Regions from separate parts of the Pseudoalteromonas sp. Angola-4 genome, predicted to be linked through region 1. Evidence: predicted binding sites of a transcription regulator. Region 1 holds the regulator's gene; the other holds the start of a gene.
The links. The regulator ArgR, encoded in region 1, controls arginine synthesis, uptake and breakdown. The targets are predictions, from matches to a motif close to ANTGAATANNTATTCANT.
Positions count from the first base shown of each region.

Region 1 (11,539 bases):
TGATATATGAATCTTTACAAGGCGACTCAGAGGTATTTTCTCATCTGTGGGATACCGTGCTGTGGGATTATATTACTAATACCGTACTGCTTATTTTTGGCGTATGCCTGCTTAGCTGTGCAATTGCGCTTCCGCTTGGTTGGCTCAGTGCGTATTGCTCCTTCCCCGGAAAAAAGCAATTTGAATGGGCGCTTATGCTGCCCCTTGCAATGCCTACCTATTTAATAGCTTATGTGTATACCGATTTGCTAGATTACGCTGGCCCTGTGCAAATAGCCCTAAGAGACTGGTTTGATTGGCACTCGCCAACGGATTATTGGTTTTTTGATATTCGCACTTTGCCCGGCGCTATTGTAATGATCGCACTTGTGCTGTATCCGTATTTATTTTTAATTTTTAAAACCGCACTGCGAGAGCAGTCATTTAAGCTAGTGCAAGCTAGTCAATTAATGGGTTTATCGCCTTGGCAAAGCTTTTTTAAAGTAAGCATAGTGCTTTCTCGTGGCTCAATTGTGGCAGCCCTTGCGCTCATAAGCATGGAAACCATGGCCGACTATGCAACGGTAAGTTACTTTGCAGTGAGCACTTTAACCACCGCAGTGTACGATACATGGTTTGGTTATTACTCACTCACGGCTGCAGCGAAAATATCGGGCGTTATGCTGTTACTGCTGTTTTTAGCTTTAATGGCGGAGCGCTTTAGTCGGCGTAACCAAGCCGTGTTTGAGCGTCAATCAGGTGTTAATAGCGAGTCGTTATACAAACTTAAAGGTAAACAAGCATGGCTGGCTACGTCATTTTGCAGTGTTATTTTGCTCATTGCTTTTATTATACCTATGTTGGTATTGCTAAATTATGCAATAACTTACTTTGATAAAGCCTGGAACACGGCATTTTTTAGTTACGCGTGGCAAAGTTTACAAGTAGCTATTATTGTAAGCGTAGCCAGTATAATACTCGCTACACTAATCGTTTTTTATCAGCGTGTGGCAAAGCAAGGCTATTCTTTAATACCTGGTCGCTTAGCGAGCACCGGCTATGCACTGCCAGGTACGGTACTGGCTATTGCTGTGCTATTACCGCTTAGCGTATTAGAAAACTCAATAAATATAGCCCTTGAGAGCTACAACCTAGATATAGGTTTATTACTAACCGGCAGCATTGTCACTATTATACTGGCTTACTTAGTGCGCTTTTATGCCATTGCGCACGGTGCTATAGAATCGAGCTTTGTACGTATTAGTCCATCACTGGATATGGCTAGCCAATCTATGGGTAAAAGCCCAGGGCAAACACTGCGCTTAGTGCACCTTCCTTTATTACGTCGAGGTCTTTTAACAGCTGCATTGCTTGTATTTATTGAGTGTATGAAAGAGCTGCCTGCCGCATTACTATTAAGGCCTTTTGACTTTGAAAGTTTAGCCACACATGTATTTCAATATGTGAGCGATGAGCAGCTTGAGCTTGCTTCTATTTCCGCTTTATTTATTGTTTTGGTTGGGTTGATCCCCTTGTATTTTATTAATCGTTCTATGGAGCAACGCAGTTAAATGAGCCGTTTAAATTTACAAGGCGTGGGTTATCACTACAGTGGCACGCACGTGCTATACAATTTAGATTTAACGGTGGGTCAAGACGAAATTGTGTGTTTGCTCGGAGCCAGCGGCTGCGGTAAAACAACCACCTTAAAAGCAATTGCTGGCCTTATTGAAATAAATGAAGGTAGCGTATTTATAGATGGCAAATGTGTAAGCGATAAGCATACATTTATATCACCAGAGCATCGTAATATAGGGATGATGTTTCAAGATTATGCCTTGTTTCCGCACCTCAGTGTGGCCGATAATATTGCGTTTGGGCTGGGTAAAGTAAGCAAAGCGCAAAAACAGCAACGGGTAGAGGAAATGCTAGAGCTAGTGCATTTAACGGGGTGTGCAAAACGCTACCCTCATCAGCTCTCGGGTGGCCAGCAGCAACGCGTGGCTATTGCGCGGGCTTTGGCTTATAAGCCTAGTTTATTGCTTCTTGATGAGCCTTTTTCGAACATAGACACACAAGTACGTTTTGAGTTAATTGCTGATATTAGGCGCATTATTAAAGCGCAGCAGGTTTCTGCGGTATTTGTTAGCCACTCAAAAGAAGAAGCCTTTGCGTTTTCAGACACGCTAGCCATTATGCATCAAGGAAAAATAGCCCAACAAGGTACTCCAGAGCAGCTTTTTGCCGTGCCAAAGACAAAGGAGGTTGCAGAGTTTCTGGGTCAGGGCATATACTTAGGCGCAGAAGTGTTAACGGCAACTGAATACACAACGCCTTTTGGTGTCGTGCAATCGCAGCATGAGCATACGCACAGTGCAATAAAAGGGGTGGTGTATATTCGTCCACACCATATTGAGCTTGCGCAAAATACGCAGGCCGATAACCCTCAAGGTGTGAGCATTTTAAGCCGTCGGTTTATAGGCTCGGCTTATGTTTACACTGTTGTAATTGCAGAGCAAGAGATTGAAGTTGCCGCACAATATGGCCAGTCATTTGAAATAAATGAGCAGGTTATAATAAAAATAAAACCTCACACGGTGAATTTTTTCGAATCATAACAAATGTGTTATTCGCTGTGTTTTATAAAGCTAAGGAATAACAATGGCGCAAGCGCAATCTGGGATTTGTGCTGAAGCAAACTTACACGGTTTGCATTTATTTTTTAATGTATTTGATGGTCAAGACGAGTCATTGCGCGCAAAGCTTAAGCGCGTAAGCGCAATTGAAGAAGAGTTTAGTGATCAGTTCTCCGAAGCCATGCTCTCTTGCATGGTGGCTATAGGCGCGCAATATTGGCCGCATATACTACCTGAATATATCCCAAGCGAGCTGCAAAGCTTTCCTAATATAAATCACAGTGATTTTGTTATGCGCGTACAGCCATGTGATTTATTCATACAAATTCGCTCAGACCGAGAAGATGTTAATCACCTTTTTGCATTGCAAATATTAAAGTTGTTTTCGCCCGATGTAGAGCTGGTTGAACAAATTCGCAATTTTAGGTTTTTAGATGGGCGAGACTTTAACGGCTTTATTTATGCAGGCGACACCCCACATGGACGCCAAAAACGAATCACGGCACTGGTTAATAACCCCGACAGCTTTGAACACCAAGGCAGCTATATTCATGTACAGCGTTATAAGCATGACCTGAGCGTATGGCAGCATTTATCACTAAGCGAGCAAGAACACATTATGGGGCGCACACGTTTAGATAACACCTTAATTGAGCCAAAGGTAGATACTAGCCACGCGACTAGAAGTGAGCTAAAAGATGAGAGCGGCCAAGCAATACTGCTTAACCAAAGCATGCCGTATGGCGATGTTTACGAGCAAGGCATGCTAAGTATTACATGCTCTGCATCGGGAAGTGCGTTTGAAAAGGTACTTAACAGCCGCATAGGAAAAGGGGAGTGTTACGACCATTGGCTTGATTTTACTCAAGCCGATATGGGGTCAGCTTTTTTTGCCCCCTCAGTTGGTTTTTTAAAGCAAATTTAAACCGTATCAAATAAAATACGTACTCGTTCAAGTGTGACGTCTATTTCAGAGATTTTTGCTGGGGCAATAAATATAGTATCGTCTCCGGCAATAGTACCTAATACACCATCGGCCTTTCCTAACGAGTCAAGTAAGCGGGCAATAAGCTGCGCAGCGCCTGGACTAGTGCGAATAATGATCATCATTTCATTATGCATAATATCAATGACTAACTGGCGTAATGGGCTTTTAGCTGTCGGCACTCCCATTTCAGCGGGTAGGCAGTAAACCATTTCTTGTTTAGCGTTGCGGGTACGCACAGCACCAAACTTACTTAACATGCGTGACACTTTACTCTGGCTTATATTGTCAAAGCCTTGCTCTTTAAGCGCATCAACTATTTCGCCTTGAGAGCCAAAGTTTTCTTCTTTTAAAAGTGATTTAAACGCTTTTACCAATGCTTCTTGTTTATCTTGAGGTTGCATAGTCTTTATTCATTATTGTTATTTATGCTGTAAATACTACACAAAAATGAATAATTATGCAGCAGTTGTTTAGTCAACTTGACAGTTTGATGCGATAAACCACCAAAGTTTACAACTATGGTCGAAAATATCGCAAAATAGGCCCGATAAATTTGTTTTTAGGCGCTAATTTCATTATCTTAAGGGCCACAAGTATTTCCTACCTCAAATGACGGAGAATTCCAATGAAAGTTGCTGTATTAGGTGCTGCAGGCGGTATCGGTCAAGCATTGTCTTTACTATTAAAAACAGGCTTACCAGCTGGTTCTGAATTATCACTTTACGATGTTGCACCAGTTGTACCAGGTGTTGCTGTTGACCTATCACACATCCCAACTGATGTTAAAGTAGCAGGTTTTGGCGCAGACGATTTAAACAAAGCGCTTGACGGTGCTGATATTGTTTTAATCCCAGCGGGTATGCCACGTAAACCAGGTATGGATCGTGCAGATTTATTTAACGTAAATGCCGGTATCATTAAAACACTAGCTGAAGGCATTGTAGCTAGTTGTCCTAAAGCACTTGTGGGTATTATTACTAACCCAGTAAACGGCACAGTACCGATTGTTGCTGAAGTGTTCAAGAAAGCAGGTACATACGATGCAAGCCGTGTATTTGGTATTACTACGCTTGACGTGATTCGTTCAGAAGCATTTGTTGCTGAACTTAAAGGCGTAGACGTTGCTACAGTTAAAGTACCAGTAATTGGTGGTCACTCTGGCACAACTATTCTTCCTCTACTTTCTCAAGTTGAAGGCGTAACTTTCACTGAAGACGAAGTTGCTGCACTTACTCCACGTATCCAAAATGCAGGTACTGAAGTAGTAAATGCTAAAGCAGGTGGTGGTTCAGCTACATTATCAATGGGTGCTGCTGCAGCACGTTTTTGTATGTCTTTAGTTAAAGGCCTACAAGGTGAAGATGTTGTAGATTACGCATACGTTGCTGTTGAAGATGGTGATGCAGAGTATTTTGCACACCCAGTACGTTTAGGTAAAAACGGCGTTGAAGAAATTCTTTCTTACGGCGAGCTAAGCGCATTTGAAGAAAAAGCGAAGAACGATATGCTTGAGACACTGAAAAAAGACATCAAAGAAGGTGTTGATTTCATGGCGTAATAGCCAAGTTATGCACAAAAAAGCCTGCTTATGCAGGCTTTTTTATTGCTCGAAAATTATGGCCCTTAAATACTAATTAAGGGAGGCTGCAAAGTTAGTGATCTCGCTCTACAGCTATACGCGCTAAGCTGATTAACGCTTGCTTGTACTGCGACTCTGCTAAAAAGTCTAAACAGGCAATGGCCTTGTCTGCTTCTTGCTGCGCCTTTTGCATTGTAAATTCAAGTGCGTTGGTTTGTTTAAGTGCCGTTAAAATAGCCTCAAGGTTATCCATACCATTGCAATGCTCAATGGCATCACGAATAAGGGCTCTTTGCTGATCACTGCCGTGCTTCATAGCGTATATTAGCGGTAAGGTTGGCTTACCTTCTGCTAAATCATCACCAATATTTTTACCTAATTGGTCAGCGTCTGCGTTGTAATCAAGCACGTCATCAACTAACTGAAAAGCAGTACCTAAATGCATACCATATAAATTAAGCGCATCTAACACACTATTATCTTGCTCGGTAATAATAGCTGCAAGCCCTGTAGCGGCTTCAAATAATTTAGCCGTTTTAGAGTAAATAACCTGCATGTAACTTGCTTCGGTGGTATTAGGGTCGTTGCAATTCATAAGTTGCAATACTTCACCCTCAGCAATCACGTTGGTGGCATCAGCAAGCACTTGCATAATTTGCATTTTGCCCAGCCCCACCATAAGTTGAAACGAGCGGGTGTAAATAAAATCCCCAACCAGCACGCTGGCAGCATTACCAAATTCGGCATTTGCAGTCGGTGTACCACGGCGCAGGTTAGATTCATCAACAACATCATCATGTAATAGTGTTGCAGTATGAATAAATTCAACAATCGTTGCCAAAGTAATGTGATCTTTACCTTGGTAACCCAAAGCTCTTGCTGCCAATATTGCCAGCATCGGGCGTACGCGTTTGCCGCCGCTGTTAACGATGTACAAACCAAGTTGATTGACTAACGCCACATCTGAGCGCATTTGCGCGTGTATAAGTTGATTGACGTCATTCATATCGCTTTCGATTAACGCCTGGATAGCTTTTATATCCATTGATCTCCGAGCCAATTTTTATGTGTGAACGGCGCCGATTGTACAACAAAAAAAGCACTAGCTCGATATTTTGTGACGATTCATTAAAAAAACCGAGTTAAAAACCTTAATTAGCGCTTAATTAGGGTATTTAATTGTATATTTCACACTCAAAGCGCGACTATTTATTGCGCAGTCAATGGGTTCTGGAGTAGGCATAGCGACACGTAAATTTATTTTGTCTTTGCACTAAAAAGCGCTTGGCAACAGGGCAATTTAATATAAAATGGGGGAAATATTGAATTGCTCTCAATGCAGCTACTTTTTATTCATTTTAATTACAAAATAGGCTTGCTAGTTTTTATGCATTAGCGTAAACTTCGCGCCCTATCGAAGAATATTTTAGTTGCGTCGATTTGAGGGCGCACAGACGGAGTTAATTATGTACGCGGTTTTCCAAAGTGGTGGTAAACAGCATCGTGTGACTGAAGGTCAAACGATTCGTCTTGAAAAATTAGACGTTGAAACTGGTGCAGCAGTTGAATTTGATTCAGTACTTTTAGTTGCTGATGGTGAGAAAATCGAGATCGGTGTACCGTTCGTAAACGGTGGTAAAGTAACAGCTGAGGTTGTTTCACATGGTCGCGGTGAGAAGATTAAGGTTGTTAAATTTAGACGCCGTAAGCATTCTCGTAAGCAAATGGGCCATCGTCAATGGTTCACTGAAGTTAAAATCACTGGCATTAGCGCTTAATTAGAGGTACTTAGAAATGGCACATAAAAAAGCAGCTGGTAGTACTCGTAACGGTCGCGATTCAGAAAGCAAACGCCTAGGTGTTAAGCGTTTTGGTGGCGAATCAGTTCTAGCGGGTAGCATCATTGTTCGTCAACGTGGTACTCGTTTCCACGCTGGCGCAAACGTAGGTATCGGTAAAGACCACACTATCTTCGCAAAAGCAGATGGTAAAGTTCAATTTGAACAAAAAGGTCCTTTAAACCGTAAATACGTAACTATCGTAGCTGAGTAATCAGTAAGGTAGTAAAAAACCCCGCCTTTGCGGGGTTTTTTGTTTTCAGAAACGTCAAATATATACCCAAGCCTGCATTTACGTTGGCTTGGGTATATAATAGTTAAATTAAAGCCAATCCCTAAAGTGAGTAATCATGAAGTTTGTAGATGAAGTAGAAATTCGCGCAGAAGCTGGTGACGGCGGCAGCGGTGTCGTGTCTTTCCGTCGAGAAAAATATGTACCAGACGGTGGCCCGGACGGCGGTGACGGTGGAGACGGTGGTAGTGTTTATCTACAAGCTGATGAAAACTTAAATACCCTAATTGATTACCAGTTTGAGCGTTTTCACCGTGCCGAGCGTGGTACTAATGGTCAAAGCCGTAACTGTACAGGTAAAAAGGGCGAAGACTTGGTAGTAAAAGTACCTGTGGGTACACGTATTACCGACGTTGACACTCAAGAGGCGTTAGGCGATTTAACGCAGCATGGTCAAAAAATTGTGGTTGCAAAAGGTGGTTTCCATGGCTTGGGGAATGCACGTTTTAAATCAAGTACTAACCGTGCCCCACGTCAAAAAACGTTAGGTACTCCAGGTGAAGTTCGTAACCTTAAATTAGAGCTTATGCTACTTGCCGATGTAGGCCTATTAGGGTTGCCAAATGCAGGTAAATCAACGTTTATTCGCAGTGTATCGGCAGCAAAGCCAAAAGTAGCTGATTACCCGTTTACCACGCTTATTCCTAATTTAGGGGTTGTACGCCCAGAGGCTAACAAATCGTTTGTAATAGCCGATATTCCGGGCTTAATTGAAGGTGCCTCAGACGGTGCTGGCCTAGGTATTCGCTTTTTGAAGCATTTAGAGCGTTGTCGTGTATTGTTACACGTGATTGACGTTATGCCTGTTGATGGTTCAAACCCTGTTGATAATGCATTTGCCATTATTAACGAGTTACACCAATACAGCCCTAAGCTTGCAGAAAAGCCACGCTGGTTAGTGTTTAATAAAATAGACCTCTTGCCAGAAGATGAAGCGCAAGCTTTGTGTGAGCAAATTGCGCAAGAGCTAGGTGAAGAAGAAAACGTTTACCGTATTTCAGCAGTTAATAAGCTTAATACTCAGCCATTAATTCACGATATTATGGCATTACTTGATAGCATGCCTAAAGAGAAGTTCGTTGAGATTGAAGACGAAGAAGTTGAGTTCAAGTGGGATACCTACCATCAAAAAGCAACCAAAGGCGATGATGATGATTGGGACGACTGGGATGAAGACGACTACGATGTAGAAGTGGTCTACGAGCGTTAATAAAAAACATATTTTAAAAAGGAGCATAAGCTCCTTTTTTATTTTTTAAGAATAAAGTACTAGGTATTTGATGTGATAATTTCAATGATCGCCGCAATGGCAAATAACCGTGTAATTGGTCTTGATAATAAAATGCCGTGGCATTTACCCGCCGATCTACAGCATTTCAAAAAGGTAACAACAGGCAAACCTGTCGTTATGGGGCGTAAAACATTTGAATCGATAGGTCGTCCTTTACCTGGGCGTCGCAACATAATTATTACCCGTAATAGCCAGTACAGCGCTCAAGGCATTGAGACGGTCACCACCCCAGAGGCTGCGCTAGAGCTGGTTAAAGCCGAAGAAGAGGTGATGATAATTGGCGGTGGTAATATTTATCAGCAGTTTTTACCAAGTGCCGATCGTTTATATTTAACCTTTATAGATTTAGAGGTTGAAGGGGATACGCAGTTTCCAGATTACCAAGCGGTAGCAACGTGGGAAAACGTCGACGAACAGACAAATAAACCCGATGAAAAGAATCAATATAGTTATAAATTCGTAACTTTATATAAAAAAGATTAACATTATTGCGAAACTTACAGCAGGTTGGTACAATATTAGACAATCAACATAGGTAAAAAGTACCATAAAGGGTGTTTCATGTTTAAATTGTCAAAGCTAATTGTTATTACAGCCGTTGCTGCTGGTTCGTTAATGTATACCGTGCCTGCTAAAGCCAATGATCAATTAGCAGTATCTATTTGTGAATATATCGCAGCTGATGATAAAAACCGTTTACGTAGTAAACTAAAAAGCTCACGTGTAAAAATTCGCAATATTTACGATGCTATTCAATGTAATGGTAATAATTTACTTCGCCATGCTGTAGTTAGTAACGCTGTTGACTCGGGCGAGTACATAGTTAAAAACTTATCAAAAAGCGCACTGTCTGATGGCGCTGATATAGCATGGGCTGAAGGCAATGGCCACGGTGGCTCACCGTTAATTGCTGTAATTAAAGACCGTGCAGGCCTTTAATTAACACAATAAAATAAAAACCGCGCTGGTCGCGGTTTTTTTGTGCCTGGCGTTAGCTAATACGCAGCGCTTTAGTAATGGTGATAGCTGTATTAAGCCTCTTATAATTTGCACACCCAAGTGATGAAACTCTCACCTTGTAATTAACCCGCGTTTCTTATCTTTAATAGCATATAAATTAAGTTGCTTGGTTTAATAAAGGCGCTGTATTCGCTAAGCCTTTACTCGTATATTTGCCGTAAATATACGTGTTTTCCCTGAGTTACATAAAATTGTCATAAATAGTTAATAGTCTACGCGCTTAAACAATAGGGGTTGTTATTTATGCGCGTATCATCTTTTACTCGGCTGTTAGCCATACTGTTAACATTGGCAAGTATTTTATTAGCCATCACACTATTTTGGGCAAGCCAAACTTTACTTAAGCTTGAGCAACAAGACAGCGCATACAGTAAATTAAAAAACACGATTTTAGTGGATTTAGCCGGTGACTTAGGCAGTTATCTAGAACAAGGTGATAGCCAATACTTAAATCAATCATCAGCCCTAATTGAGCAAGTAAAAACACAGCAACTCGCAGTACTCCCCTCGGTACTTGCCGAGCAATTAAATGATCAGCTCAGCACGTTAGATACCGATATTAAAGGTAAGTACAGAGCGCTGGGTAAATTGTCGGGCAACGAAACGGCGTTACTTGATAATGCAATTCGCCAAATGGCCGGCTCAGCCTCGTCACTGATTGGTTATGCAAAAAAATCCCCTAATCAAAATAGCGATGCGCAAGCTTATTACACACTTGGCGCAGATTACTATAACGAGGTGATCAACCTCGCCTTATTTACTTATCAACTAATCGTAAGTTACGACAGCAATACTGAACAAAGTTTGCAGCAAAGTATTGCTAATTTAAATGCGTTAGCAGCCAAAATAGAGCAACTCCCTAATTTAGGTGTTATGAGCGAAGTTGACGAAGATGCTTTATTTTTTGACGAAGAAGCTGAATATTTGGCCGATGAAATAAAATCTGAAATTACCAGCTGGCCTAACCGCTACCCCCGCGATTTAGCCAGTACATTAGCGCAAGCCCAGCAACGTGAAGCGGGCACCAATGAATTGCGTGAGCAAATTAGCTTGCTCTCTAAAACCGTTATTAATGCAGAGCAGCAACTAAAACACGCACAAGGGGCGCTTAAAGAAAACGTATTTTGGGTATTTTGCTTTGCTATTGGCGCTTTGGTGATGCTAGCCGCAGGTGTTTATTTTGTGCAGCGTAACCAAGTGCTCAACCCATTAAGGCAACTCAGAGACGGGTTTGCCTTTTTAATTGAAAGTAACGAGCTGAAAAACATTGAAAGTAAGAACCCAAAAACAGAGGTTGGCGAAATAGCCAGTTACTTTAATTTATTAATTGAGCGACAGCGCAAAGAGGCACAAGAGCGTGCCCAAATGCTAAAAGTGGTAAATGATTTTATGCAGCAAATGAGTGAGCATTTGCAAACTATTAGTCAAAAAGCGTCTACAAGTCATGGGCAAGTGGAGCAAAACCAACATTTGCTTGCTGATATTCAACAAATTGGCGAGCAGGTAAATAATATTAATGCCCAAGTGGCTGATAACGCCCAGCACACTTTTAGTGCAATGGAGCAAAGTTTAGGCTTTGCACAAAGCATGCTAAGTGCCAGTTCAGACACGCAAACACGGGTTGAGCAAAGTATGCAAAACCTACAAGAGCTGCTTGCGGGGGTTGAAGGCGTTGGGCAAATTATTGAAGTGATCCGCAATATTGCCGATCAAACAAACCTACTAGCGTTAAATGCAGCAATTGAATCAGCACGTGCTGGCGAGCATGGCCGAGGCTTTGCTGTTGTAGCTGATGAAGTACGCCAGCTTGCCCGCCAAACTCAAGGCTCATTGAGCGATATTAATGAGCAGCTCACACTACTGAGCGAAAAGTCGGGCACAGTGTCTACACAAATTGCGGCCTTAGCAGATGGCGC
Region 1 is NZ_JAQREK010000009.1:2,735-14,273, forward strand. Features, by position in the region: gene PSH48_RS11575 (ABC transporter permease) at 1-1,550, shown strand, start outside; gene PSH48_RS11580 (ABC transporter ATP-binding protein) at 1,551-2,597, shown strand; gene PSH48_RS11585 (Dyp-type peroxidase) at 2,641-3,540, shown strand; gene argR (transcriptional regulator ArgR) at 3,537-4,004, opposite strand; gene mdh (malate dehydrogenase) at 4,229-5,161, shown strand; gene ispB (octaprenyl diphosphate synthase) at 5,256-6,227, opposite strand; gene rplU (50S ribosomal protein L21) at 6,649-6,960, shown strand; gene rpmA (50S ribosomal protein L27) at 6,977-7,234, shown strand; gene cgtA (Obg family GTPase CgtA) at 7,371-8,522, shown strand; gene folA (type 3 dihydrofolate reductase) at 8,595-9,086, shown strand; gene PSH48_RS11625 (DUF3718 domain-containing protein) at 9,165-9,542, shown strand; gene PSH48_RS11630 (methyl-accepting chemotaxis protein) at 9,867-11,539, shown strand, end outside.

Region 2 (11,539 bases), on a different contig from region 1:
ACAAAGTTATCGTGACTTACTAAACACAGTGTTTTATTAATACCGCGATCAGGAAAGCCTTTTAAAAACGGCCCTTGATGGTGCTCTCTAAAGCCGCTAATTCCGCGGGTTGTACCAATGCCTGCTGGGCCATACCAAATAAAGTCTGGGTGCCAGTATTTTTCTAAATTAATGCTGTATAAGTCTTTACCGTCATAGCGGCCAAGCTCTGTGAGCATATCAACTACAAGTTGCTCGTTGGTTTTGCTAAGCGTTTCGTTTTTATAACCTGTTGGTACGCCATCAAGTGTGGTGGGGGGCATAACTAAACCAGGGTAACCTAAGCTTGGGCGTAATGGGTTTACGCCTACTTGGTTCATTACATCAATTAAATCTAAAAATGTGTAAACATTAACCACTTGGTTGTTTTCTATTTGCGCCATTTCGCTGTAGCGAATAAACACACTTTTGCCGCTTGCAGGAATACCCAATAAAGGCTGTGTAAATGTGCCGGTAAAATACCCTGTTGCACACACCCATTGCTCACCTTTGTAGTCGCCCTGGATAGAGATAAACGGTTTGCGCTCTATGTCAGGTAACGAATGTTTAAGTACGCCAAAGTAGTCATTAATCACATTTTGCTTTGTGCTAATAGGCTCAAAAGGGTGGCTTACCTGCCATTGAACGGAGTCTGCAAGCAATGCTTGATTTGGCAATTCTGCAGCGCTGAAGTTTTCGAAAAGCTGTTCTAAAATATTCATTTATTTCACCTTACACAAAATATTCAAATAACATGAGAGAGGCAAAGCTCAGTACAAAAAAGCCAAGTAACCAGTAATTGATTGAGTCAAACTTACCCGGAATTAAGTACCAGCCGTTTTCTTTTTCTGGACGTTTTTCATCTTTAAATGCTTTTAACTGACCTTTAATGGTGTATTCGTTGTAATCCTCTTGATAGCCATCAAATGCAATACTTAACGCAATGCTAAATACAAGGCAGGTTATTGCCCCTATGGCGCAGTACCATGGCCATGCAATGTCGGTAAACAGTGCGCACACAGCAACGGTAATAAACGACACTAAGGTGCCTATTAATAAGCCTTTTTCGGTGGTGTGCTTAGAGAAAAACCCAAGGGCAAACATGCCAAGCTGAGCACCTACAAAGTACGAGCCTACTTTAGTGAGTATTTCTAAAATTGAGCCTTCGCTGTATAGGTGATACATAATGGCCGGAATAATAATGATCACCGCCCAACCTAGCGTAAATAAGCGAGTAACATTTAAATAGTGAGCGTCGTTTTTTTCAGGCGCAAAGTACTTTTTATAAAAATCGATAGTACTTATGGTTGAAAGTGAGTTAAGTGCTGAGTCGAGGCTCGACATAGATGCTGCCATTACCGCCGCGGCAATAATGCCCATTAACCCTGGTAAGCCATAATCAGCTGCAAACTGTAAAATAATTAAGTTGTCGTTTTCAAAAGTGCGCCCGCCGTAGTAGCTATAAAACAGCACGCCCATAAATATAAAAAACAAGTAAATAAAGAACGCGATAAAGCCCATTAGTAAGTAGGATTTTTTAGCATCGCCAATATTTTTAGCGGCAAGGGTGCGTTGCACCATCATTTGGTTAGTGCCATACACCGTAATGTGATACAGCGACATAGCCAGCACGCCAGACCACACGGTAGTTACTTGGGTAAAGTCGAGCGAGAAATTAAGTGGGTCTAATTTACCTTGGCTTTTTAGCTCGGTCAGTGTTGAGCTAAATGAACCATCCATAGAGGTGATAAGGGCATACATAATAATACCAGCCCCTATAAATAAGATGGCTGACTGAATTACATCGGTCCATATAACGGCGGTTATGCCACCTAGCATGGTATAAATAAGGGCGATTATGGTAACTAAAAATATCGCAGTTATAACATTTATATCAATAATAAAGGCCAACACTAAGGAGGTTGCATACAGCACTGCGGCTGAACCCATAGTTTGTGATATTAACCAAATAGTAGAGATAAGTAAGCGGGCCTTTTTACCAAAGCGGCGCTCTTGGTATTCGTAAATAGAGGCCACACCCGCATTGTAAAAAAACGGAAAAAACAAACACACCACCGCCACAATAACCAGTGGGTAGTTAAGGTGTATGGCAATAACCGAGAGTCCCTCTTTGTAAGACCACGCTGGCGCACCTAAAAAGGTGAGCGCACTTACATAAGTAGCAACAACCGATATACCAATAGCCCACCAAGGTGTTGTTTTTCGACCTATGTAAAAGTCGTTAGCACTACTGATCTTTTTACTAATTACAAACCCAAGTATTAGGTTGGCAATTATGTACCCGATGAGAATGCTCCAATTCAACAATCCAAAATCATTCATAATTAATCCTGTTAGATTAGGTTTTACGGGCTTGAGAGCCTATTTGTATTTTTTATTTTGAATCATCATGAATCACTTTGACTTCGAAGTCAATTCTCATTAGTATTATTTTAAAGCAATTTATAACTTACTATTCACAGGCTTTTAATTACCCTTTAAATACAATACATTTTGTTAAAGTGTGTTTAACGGCGGTTTGAAGACATTAATTTGACTGCGCAAACAATGAGGAATAATCATGGCAGATATACTTAAAGATAAACAACTAGTTCGTCAATTTCATACTGCACTAGAAAAAGCACAAGGTAATGATTTACAAGCCGTATTTAATGAGTTTATGGCCAGTGAATACAGCTTTAAAGGGGTGCATCCGTTTAATGAGCTTGAGTGTGCGAATGATGTAATTGCCCAAGTTTGGCAGCCATTATTTAGCTCGTTTAGTGCGCTGCAGCGCCGTGAGGATATTTTTATTGCAGGGCAAAGCGAAGCCGACGGTGGCCAGTGGGTGATGAGCATGGGCCATTTTATGGGCTTATTTGATAAAGATTGGCTAGGTATTGCGCCAACCCATAAGCTTGCCACTTTGCGCTATGCCGAATTTAACTGTGTTAAAGACGGAAAAATAATTCAGACCGGTTTTTTCGTCGATATTATTGGCCTTATGATGCAAGTAGGTTTAAACCCGCTGCCGCTCTCTACTGGGCAATATTTTACGTATCCTGGGCCGCGCACGCACGATGGTATTCGTTTGGGTAAAAGTAGCGATGAGCAAAGCGAAAAAACAATGGCGCTGGTAAATCAAATGATTGATAACCTAACCGCGCTTAATAAAAGTGGCGTTGATACGTGCCCGCCCGAAGTGCTTGGTAAAACCTGGGATGAAAACATGGTGTGGTATGGCCCAGCAGGCATTGGCGCTACTTACACAATTAAGCGTTATCAGCAGCAGCACATGTATCCATTTAGAGAAGGGTTAACGGGTAAAGTATTTAACGGCCATATTTGCCGGTTTGCTGAAGATGAGTTTGCCTGCTTTTTTGGCTGGCCTAACCTAACTAACACGGCCATTGGGGGCTTTTTAGGCCTACCGGGTGCTAATACCCCAGCAGATATGCGCGTGGTGGATGTGTATCACCGCGAGGGCGATAAATTAGTAGAAAACTGGGTCATTATTGATATTCCTTATTGGTTAAAACAACAAGGCCTAGATATTTTAAAGCGCACGCAAAGTATTGCGAACCCTGGTGCATAGTCTATTTAAGTAATAAAAAAGCTCTGTTTTACAGAGCTTTTTTTGTTTATACGTCCTAGGGCGCAAAATTTAAATAGCGGGCTTTGGTAAGCTCTTTCATGCGTGCGAACACATCTACCCCAATTTGATGATACACATCAAGAATATCTATCAGCACCCAGTTTTCGCGAATTAAGTTATTCTCGGCGCGCCAAAAGTCGAGACTACGCATGGTTATTTGCTGATTTGCAGGCGCAATACCTAACCAACCATCATTACTAATAGTCATGCTCATACCCGGCCACGCGGTAAAGCCAACATAGTTTTCATCGGCAAATAAATAGCCTTTACTTGCATCACCTACTCGGTTTGGCAGTGCATTTAAAAACGGAATTTGATGCCAGTTTCTAAACCCTTTTATACCTCGTGCAGTGCCTATGGTACTTGGCCCATACCAGCTACAGTGCGAGTGCCAAAATTGCTCAAGCTTCATGGCCTCTATACCGCCTTTGGCATAAAAACCAAGGTGCTCACACATGTCGCCCACCAGTTTTAAGCTTTGTGCTGCGTGCTCTTCATTGTATGCGTTTGTGATTAATCCATCTTGCGTTGCAGGGCCTGGTACATGCCACTCTTTCCCTAAGCTCACCGAAAGCGGCCATACTTTAGCTTGCATCATTACTTCGGGAATATCCCAAATAGCTTGTACTTCTACCACTTTGTTATTTTTAATACGGTAAAATTCATGAAAACGCATGCTAACTTGGTGCCCAGTAGGGGGGATATCAAGCCATGGCTTTTCAAACGAACCGGTATAATAACCGCAACAACCTACCCAGTCTGAGTCGTTAATTGAGCTACCTGCCATAACTATTGTATCGCGGCGCTCTAAGCCTACAAATGCCTCGCTAAGCGGTAAATAAACTTGCTCAATAAGTGCATTAGGGTTGGTAAGAGTTTCAAACGGGTAACACAGCTGAATGAGCGCGTCCTCGCTAAACACGGTATTAATTTGTGTATGCAAGGCGTTTATATCAAAGTTATACAGGGCCTGTCTAAAGTCGTGTATTAACGCTTTGTTTTTATTATGAATGTTCATTGTTTTGGGCTCCTGTTGCTGTTTCAAATTGCTCTCGCAATTGCTTAGCGCCACTTAATAAAAAGCTGTGATCTGAGCCTAATAAATAAAAGCTCACGCCTAATGATTGCCAATGGCTCAGCTCGCTCAAATTACCTACAAACATGCCACAGCATTTATTATATTTAGCCGCTGCCTTGGCTATTTTAGTGACTGCCTCAAGTACAATAGGGGCGCTTGGGTTGGTTTCGCCAAGGGAAATGGTTAAATCCATACGGCCTATAAAAATGCAGTCTATTTCATCTATTTGGCACAGTTGCTCGATATTATCCAGTGCATCGGCATCTTCTATTTGTGCAATAATGCAGGTTGATGACTTATTGCTTGCTAGGTTATCGGTTAGGGCATGGGTTGTGTAACCAGCAAAGCGGCTTGAACCGGCATAGCCTCGGCCGTTATTGCCATAAAAACAGTTTTTAATAATTGCTTTTGCTTGTTCGGGGGTTTTTATATGCGGCAGCACTAGGCCATCTGCGCCTATATCTAAGCTACTTAATAAAGTGGCGTGGTCTGTATTACTAACACGTATAAGCGTGGGCATATTTTTAGTACGTGCTGCCATTATGCAGCTATCTAAATCGCCTCTATCAAAGGGCGCATGCTCTGCATCAAGGCACAGAACATCAAGGTTAGTGTGAGCCAATACTTCTGTATTATGATAATGCGTGCTTTTAATAAAGGTACCTAGCAGTAGCTGTTTTGCATTTAACTTTTGCTTTAAATTCATGATAAAGACTCCAACCAGTCTAATAAAATTGTGTTTACCGTATTACTTCGCTCAAGCGGGGCAAAGTGAGCGCAATGGCCAAGCAGTACAAGGTCACTATTAGGCGCTGCTTCATGCATACTTTGCTGAACACTTGCCGGGCATAATGGGTCATGCTCGCCCCCAATAATGAGTAGCTTTTTTGTACTTTGCTTTATTACGCTTAACGTATCTTCGCGGGTGGCAAGTGCACTCAGCTGGGCGCTAAAGGCGTTAATACCAAGATCGTTTGCCATGCTAAGTACGGTCTCTTCATGGGCTTTATTTGGTTGGTAAAAGTAGTGCGGCAAAAAGTCACGTTTAAGCAGGGCTTCTAAACTGGTGCTTTTGGCGTGTTCAATTTGTTTGAGCCTAATTGCAGGGCGCTCAGGTTTATCGGCTAAATAATTGCTCGACATTAAACACAAGGAGGTAACTAGCTCAGGGTTTGATTTTAACAGGGCAAGCGCAACAATTCCGCCCATGGAAAAACCTATAAATGGGCCCGGCTCTTGTGCAACTTTTTTGCAAAGTTCTACCATTTGCAAAATGCTAGATTGCTCGGTTAAGGGTATTACACACGGTGTATAACTTGCATTTTGCAGTGCGTTAATTTGCGCTGCAAACATGCGGTCATTACATAGCGTACCAGGTAAAATATAAACAGGATTTTTGGCCACAAAAATTCCTTAATTTAACGTTTTTTAATAGAGTTCCCTTCAATTAATGAACCAGTAAATACCCGAACTTCTGCAGCCGCTTGAGGGTTTTCAATGCGCTCCATTAAAATATCAACAGCGGCTTTAGTAAGCTGTTTCATTGGTTGTTGTATTGTGGTTATTTGATAGTTGTACCACGAAGAGGCATTAATACCATCAAATCCTACAACCGACATGTCATCGGGCACTTTAATGCAAAAGTTTTCTTTTAGTTCATCAATTACGCCAATTGCCATAGCGTCATTACTGCATATTATGGCATCGGGCTTGGGGTGTTTTTTTAACCATTTTTTAAGTGCGTCGCGTGCCGATTTATACCCATAATCACCATAAATAACCGGCGTGCCTTTAACGCCTAGGGTTTGTAAATAATTTTCGGCTATTTCCCTGCGCTCGTTTGCAACATCTGAGTCAGTAGGGCCGGAGATAATTAAATACGATTTATGGTTAGCTTCGTGTAATAAATCAATTAACTGTTTAATGCCTTTGTCGTGATTACAGCAAACGGTGTTTGCATTCGACTCAGGCACATGGCGGTTATAAAGCACAATAGGCGTACTGTGTTTAGCAAATAAGTTTAAGCTTTTACTATCAAAGTGAGCAGCTAGGGCAATTACACCATCAACCTGAAAGGTCCATATGTTTTCGAGTAATTCATCTAGCTCTTCTGCGTTATCAAGTGTAAAGAGCAGCACACGTTTATTGTGCAGTGCCAGCTCTCTGTTTAGCTCAGAAAGCACCTCTGGGTAATTCAGGTTTGCTTGCGATGACAATATAACCGCAACCATACCCGATTGTTTGGTGATCAACATACGGGCAATAGCATTCGGGCGATAGCCCATTTCATTGGCCGTTGCGATTACTTTTTCACGGGTTTTTTTAGACACACTAAAACCAGGTCTAAAAACACGTGATACCGCCGATTGCGATACGCCCGCTACACGGGCAACATCGTATGAGGTGACTCTTTTTTGCTTCAAGATTTACTTCCTATATCGTCTTACACGAATGTCTGCTTGTTCTTTGTGGCCTGCGAACCCTTCTGCAGCACATAATCGTGAACAATACTCACCAACAACCACCGAGGCTTGCTCTGTTACTTGCTGAAAAGTACATGTTTTTATGAATTTACCTACCCATAGTCCGCCAGTATAGCGCGCAGCTTTACCTGTGGGTAGTGTATGATTTGTACCAATACATTTATCACCATACGAAACATTAGTTTGCGGACCTAAAAATAAAGCGCCAAAGTTTTGCATGTTCTCTTTAAAGTAATCGGTATTGCTGGTCATCACTTGCACGTGTTCAAACGCTAAGTCGTTAGCAACTTGAAGCATTTCTTCGTAGGTGTCACATACAATTACTTCACCGTGATCTTCCCATGCTACGCCTGCAATATCGGCAGTGGGTAAAATAGTAAGCTGCCTTTGCACCTCAGCTATTGTATCTTTAGCTAGTTGCTCTGAGTTGGTAAGTAAAATAGCCGGTGAAGTCGGGCCGTGCTCTGCTTGGCCGAGTAAATCTGCCGCACATAGCTCGCCATCTACACTGTCATCGGCAATAACTAGGGTTTCGGTAGGCCCTGCAAATAAATCAATACCAACACGGCCAAATAGCTGACGTTTTGCTTCGGCTACAAACGCGTTACCTGGTCCAACTATCATATCTACCGGCGCAATAGTTTGTGTACCAATTGCCATTGCAGCTACTGCTTGCACGCCGCCTAAACAATAAATTTCATCAGCACCGGCCATATCCATCGCGACTACAATTTCAGGTGATGGCTTGCCATTAAACGGTGGAGCCATGGCTATTACGCGTTTAACACCCGCTACTTTAGCGGTTAATACGCTCATGTGCGCAGAGGCTAATAGCGGGTATTTACCACCAGGCACATAACAACCTACGCTATCCATAGCGATATGTTTATGACCAAGGGTTACGCCCGGAAGAGTTTCTACCTCTACGTCTTTCATTGAGTCACGTTGTATTTGTGCAAAATTACGTACTTGGCTTTGCGCCCACTTAATATCGTTAATTAATTGCTCATCAAGTTGTGTATAGCAGGCTTTAATTTCGTCTTCTGAAAGTTTGAAAGACTCCGGAGTCCAGTTGTCGAACTTTTCAGAGTACTCACGAATGGCTGCGTCACCTTCGGTTTCAACATGCGCTAAAATATTCTCTACAATATCTCTTACTGATTGATTTTGTTTTTGTTTTGAGTCAATTGGTTGACCCTTTTTTAAATGCTTTATCATTGCTAGTGTCCTTAGTGAGTCGTTGTTATATACACATTTGATGAGACGTATTGGTTAAATAATGTCTTGCATCTAAATGCACTCTAATTAATAATGACTTCGAATGCAATATAGAATTTAGGTGAACAAATGGGATTTGATAAAACGCTTTTAGTGGGTAAAACCATTTTAGTGACAGGTGCAGGCAAAGGTATTGGTAAAGCATGCGTAGAAAAATGCGTAGATGCAGGGGCTCAAGTTATTGCAGTAGCACGTACCCTCAGTGATTTACAAACATTACAGAAATACGCGCCTGAGCAAATAGAAATTTGGCCGCTAGATATAAATAGCGATGCTTTTTTTGAGCGTTTAAAGGCGCTAAAAACACTTGATGGGCTGTTAAATAACGCTGGTATAAATCGGGTTGCGCCAATGCTTGAGCAAACAGATGAAAATATTGATGACGTAATTGCGATGAATATACGCAGCGTTTACAAAATTAGCCAAGCGGCACTGCCAGCGCTAATAAATTCTGGCGCTGGGGCGGTGGTTAATATGTCGTCGCAAATGGGGTTTGTAGGTTCACCTAAACGTACTTTGTATTGCATGAGCAAACATGCGGTAGAGGGGTTGAGCAAAGCAATGGCGGTTGAACTTGCCGATAAAAATGTGCGTGTGAACACCGTAGCCCCCACCTTTGTAGAAACCCCAATGACCAAACCCATGCTAGAAGATGCGACGTTTAAGCAGTTTGTTTACGACATGATCCCACTGAAAAAAATTGCCCAAACCGATGATATTGCCAATGCTTGTGTGTTTTTACTAAGCGGCCTTTCGGCAATGATCACCGGAACAAGTATTAAAATTGATGGCGGTTGGACCGCACAGTAACCAATTTAGGAGAGAGTAATGAGTGTATTTGCAGATAGGTTAGTACGATACGATGATTTAATTGCGTGTAAAAATGCCTTTATTGATACACGCTCGCCGGGGAGCGATCAAAAAGAAAACTTTACAATTATTGGCCCAGGCGTTGCCGAAAACCCAAATCAACATGTGCATATTTCTATTCCTCATGGGTTTAATATTGGTGGTGCGCGCCAACCTGCAGGGTGTTTAAATTCGCAGCATAGCCATTTAACTGAAGAAATTTTTGTAGTACACAGTGGTACGTGGGCTTTTTACACTGGTGTTGACGGTAAAGATGCCAAGGTAATTTTAAATGAAGGCGATATTATTTCGATCCCGATGGATATATTTAGAGGGTTTGAAAATGTTGGCGACGGCGTAGGCTATTTATATGCGGTACTTGGAAGTGATAACCCCGGTAGAGTACTTTGGGCTCCGCAAGTATTTGACATGGCAAAAGAATACGGATTAATTTTGCTAGAAAATGGCAGCTTAGTAGATACCACGTTAAATGAAACCATTCCCGATGGTGTAAAGCCAATGGCCGTGACCAGCCAAGAGCAAATAGCGCAGCACAGAGTAATAACCGATGAAGAGCTGGCACAAACAGTGGTTAAAGCCAGCAACTTTAATTGGAATAAACGCTCGTACCTTAGCCAGTTTGATGGCGTATATGAAGCGCCATTAGTCGGTAATTTAAACGCCAAAACATGTATTCAAACACAGCTAAATTGGCCTCATGGCTTTAATATTTCTGCGTTAAAGTTACAACCTGATGCACAGGTTGCGCCTCATATTCGCTTTGAAGAAGAGGTTATATTTGTTCATCAAGGAAGCGTAACAATAGACTTAGGTGATGAAGTATTAACGCTTAACCAAGGTGATACTTTTTCAGTGCCTATTGAGCACGTAAGAGCCTATAGCAATAATAGCCAAACTGACTGTGTGCTTTATATAACGCGCCGCCACGACGCGCCAAAAGACCCACAATTTGTTTAAACTTTAATGCTATATAAAATTTTAGGCACTTAGCTTGCTTTAGCTAAGTGCTTTTTTCGTGGTAAAAAACCAGTAACCAGCATAGTGCCCACAATTACAAATAATGCGCCGAGTAACGTATTTGGCCCTATTTGCTCATCTAAAATTAAATGCCCCCAAAAAATGCCAAATAGCGGAATTAAAAACGTGACCGTTAAAGCTGAGGTTGGGCCTATATCGTCAATAAGTTTAAAAAATAAAATATAAGCAAGTGCGGTACACACCACGCCAAGTGCTAATACGCCAAGCATAACGTTGGTACTAGGTACTTCGCGCATTGGCATAAAAAGTATAAGGGGCAGTACTATAAAACTGGCTGCCCACATAGAGCCGTGTGCGTTATCGAATGGGGCAAGCTTAGGGGCATTTTTTGTATAATGGGATGCAATGGCATAACACAGGGAGGCGCTTAGCGCTGCTGCAATAGCAATAAGTGACTGACTATTTAATACAAAATGATTTTGCCCAACTAAAATGGCCACGCCTATTAAACCCAACAGCAAACCTAACACCATACTTTTAGTCGGTTTGGTTTTGCTCCAAATTATACCCACCACCGCGCCCCATATGGGCGTTGTAGAATTTAAAATAGATAAAGTAGAGGCGCTAATCGTTTGCGCGGCATAAGCAAACAGTAAAAAGGGTAGGGCGGAGTTAAGTGAACCAATTATAAAAAAGTGCTTTGTGTGCTTAGTAAACGCCAAGCGGCGTTTTAAGTACAGCGCCACAATAAAGAGGGTGAGTGCGGCAAAGCCAACTCTAAACTCTATTAACACCGCTGGGCCTAAGCTGTTTGCTGCCATTCGCATAAATAAAAATGACGCGCCCCAAATTGCAGCCAGAAAAAATAACCGAAGTAAACTTGCTAAGCTCATGATAGTATTTTAATTATACAAATTAATTTACAGAGTAACAGGCTTTGCATTAACTGTAAGCCAGATTCGGTACTCGCATATAAAAATAATAAAAAAGGAATAGTCATGAGCCGATATTTACTGATCACAGCAATAATGGGAGTGGGTTTATTAAGTGGCTGTGGGTCTACGCCTATTAATTTATATGATGACATAACCATGAAAAAACATGAGTACAATGGCATAAAAGCGTATAAAAAAGGTGATTATAAACAAGCTTTTATGTACCTAAAAGACCCTGCAGCAC
Region 2 is NZ_JAQREK010000001.1:409,811-421,349, forward strand. Features, by position in the region: gene PSH48_RS01890 (nuclear transport factor 2 family protein) at 1-740, opposite strand, end outside; gene PSH48_RS01895 (sodium:solute symporter family transporter) at 751-2,361, opposite strand; gene PSH48_RS01900 (ester cyclase) at 2,600-3,613, shown strand; gene PSH48_RS01905 (ester cyclase) at 3,669-4,691, opposite strand; gene PSH48_RS01910 (HpcH/HpaI aldolase family protein) at 4,678-5,457, opposite strand; gene PSH48_RS01915 (alpha/beta fold hydrolase) at 5,454-6,155, opposite strand; gene PSH48_RS01920 (LacI family DNA-binding transcriptional regulator) at 6,170-7,177, opposite strand; gene hisD (histidinol dehydrogenase) at 7,178-8,452, opposite strand; gene PSH48_RS01930 (SDR family NAD(P)-dependent oxidoreductase) at 8,582-9,322, shown strand; gene PSH48_RS01935 (cupin domain-containing protein) at 9,341-10,339, shown strand; gene PSH48_RS01940 (DMT family transporter) at 10,369-11,253, opposite strand; gene PSH48_RS01945 (sel1 repeat family protein) at 11,359-11,539, shown strand, end outside.
Region 2: PSH48_RS01900 (ester cyclase) is a predicted target of ArgR. The motif match lies at 2,483-2,500, and genes of this name have one in related genera.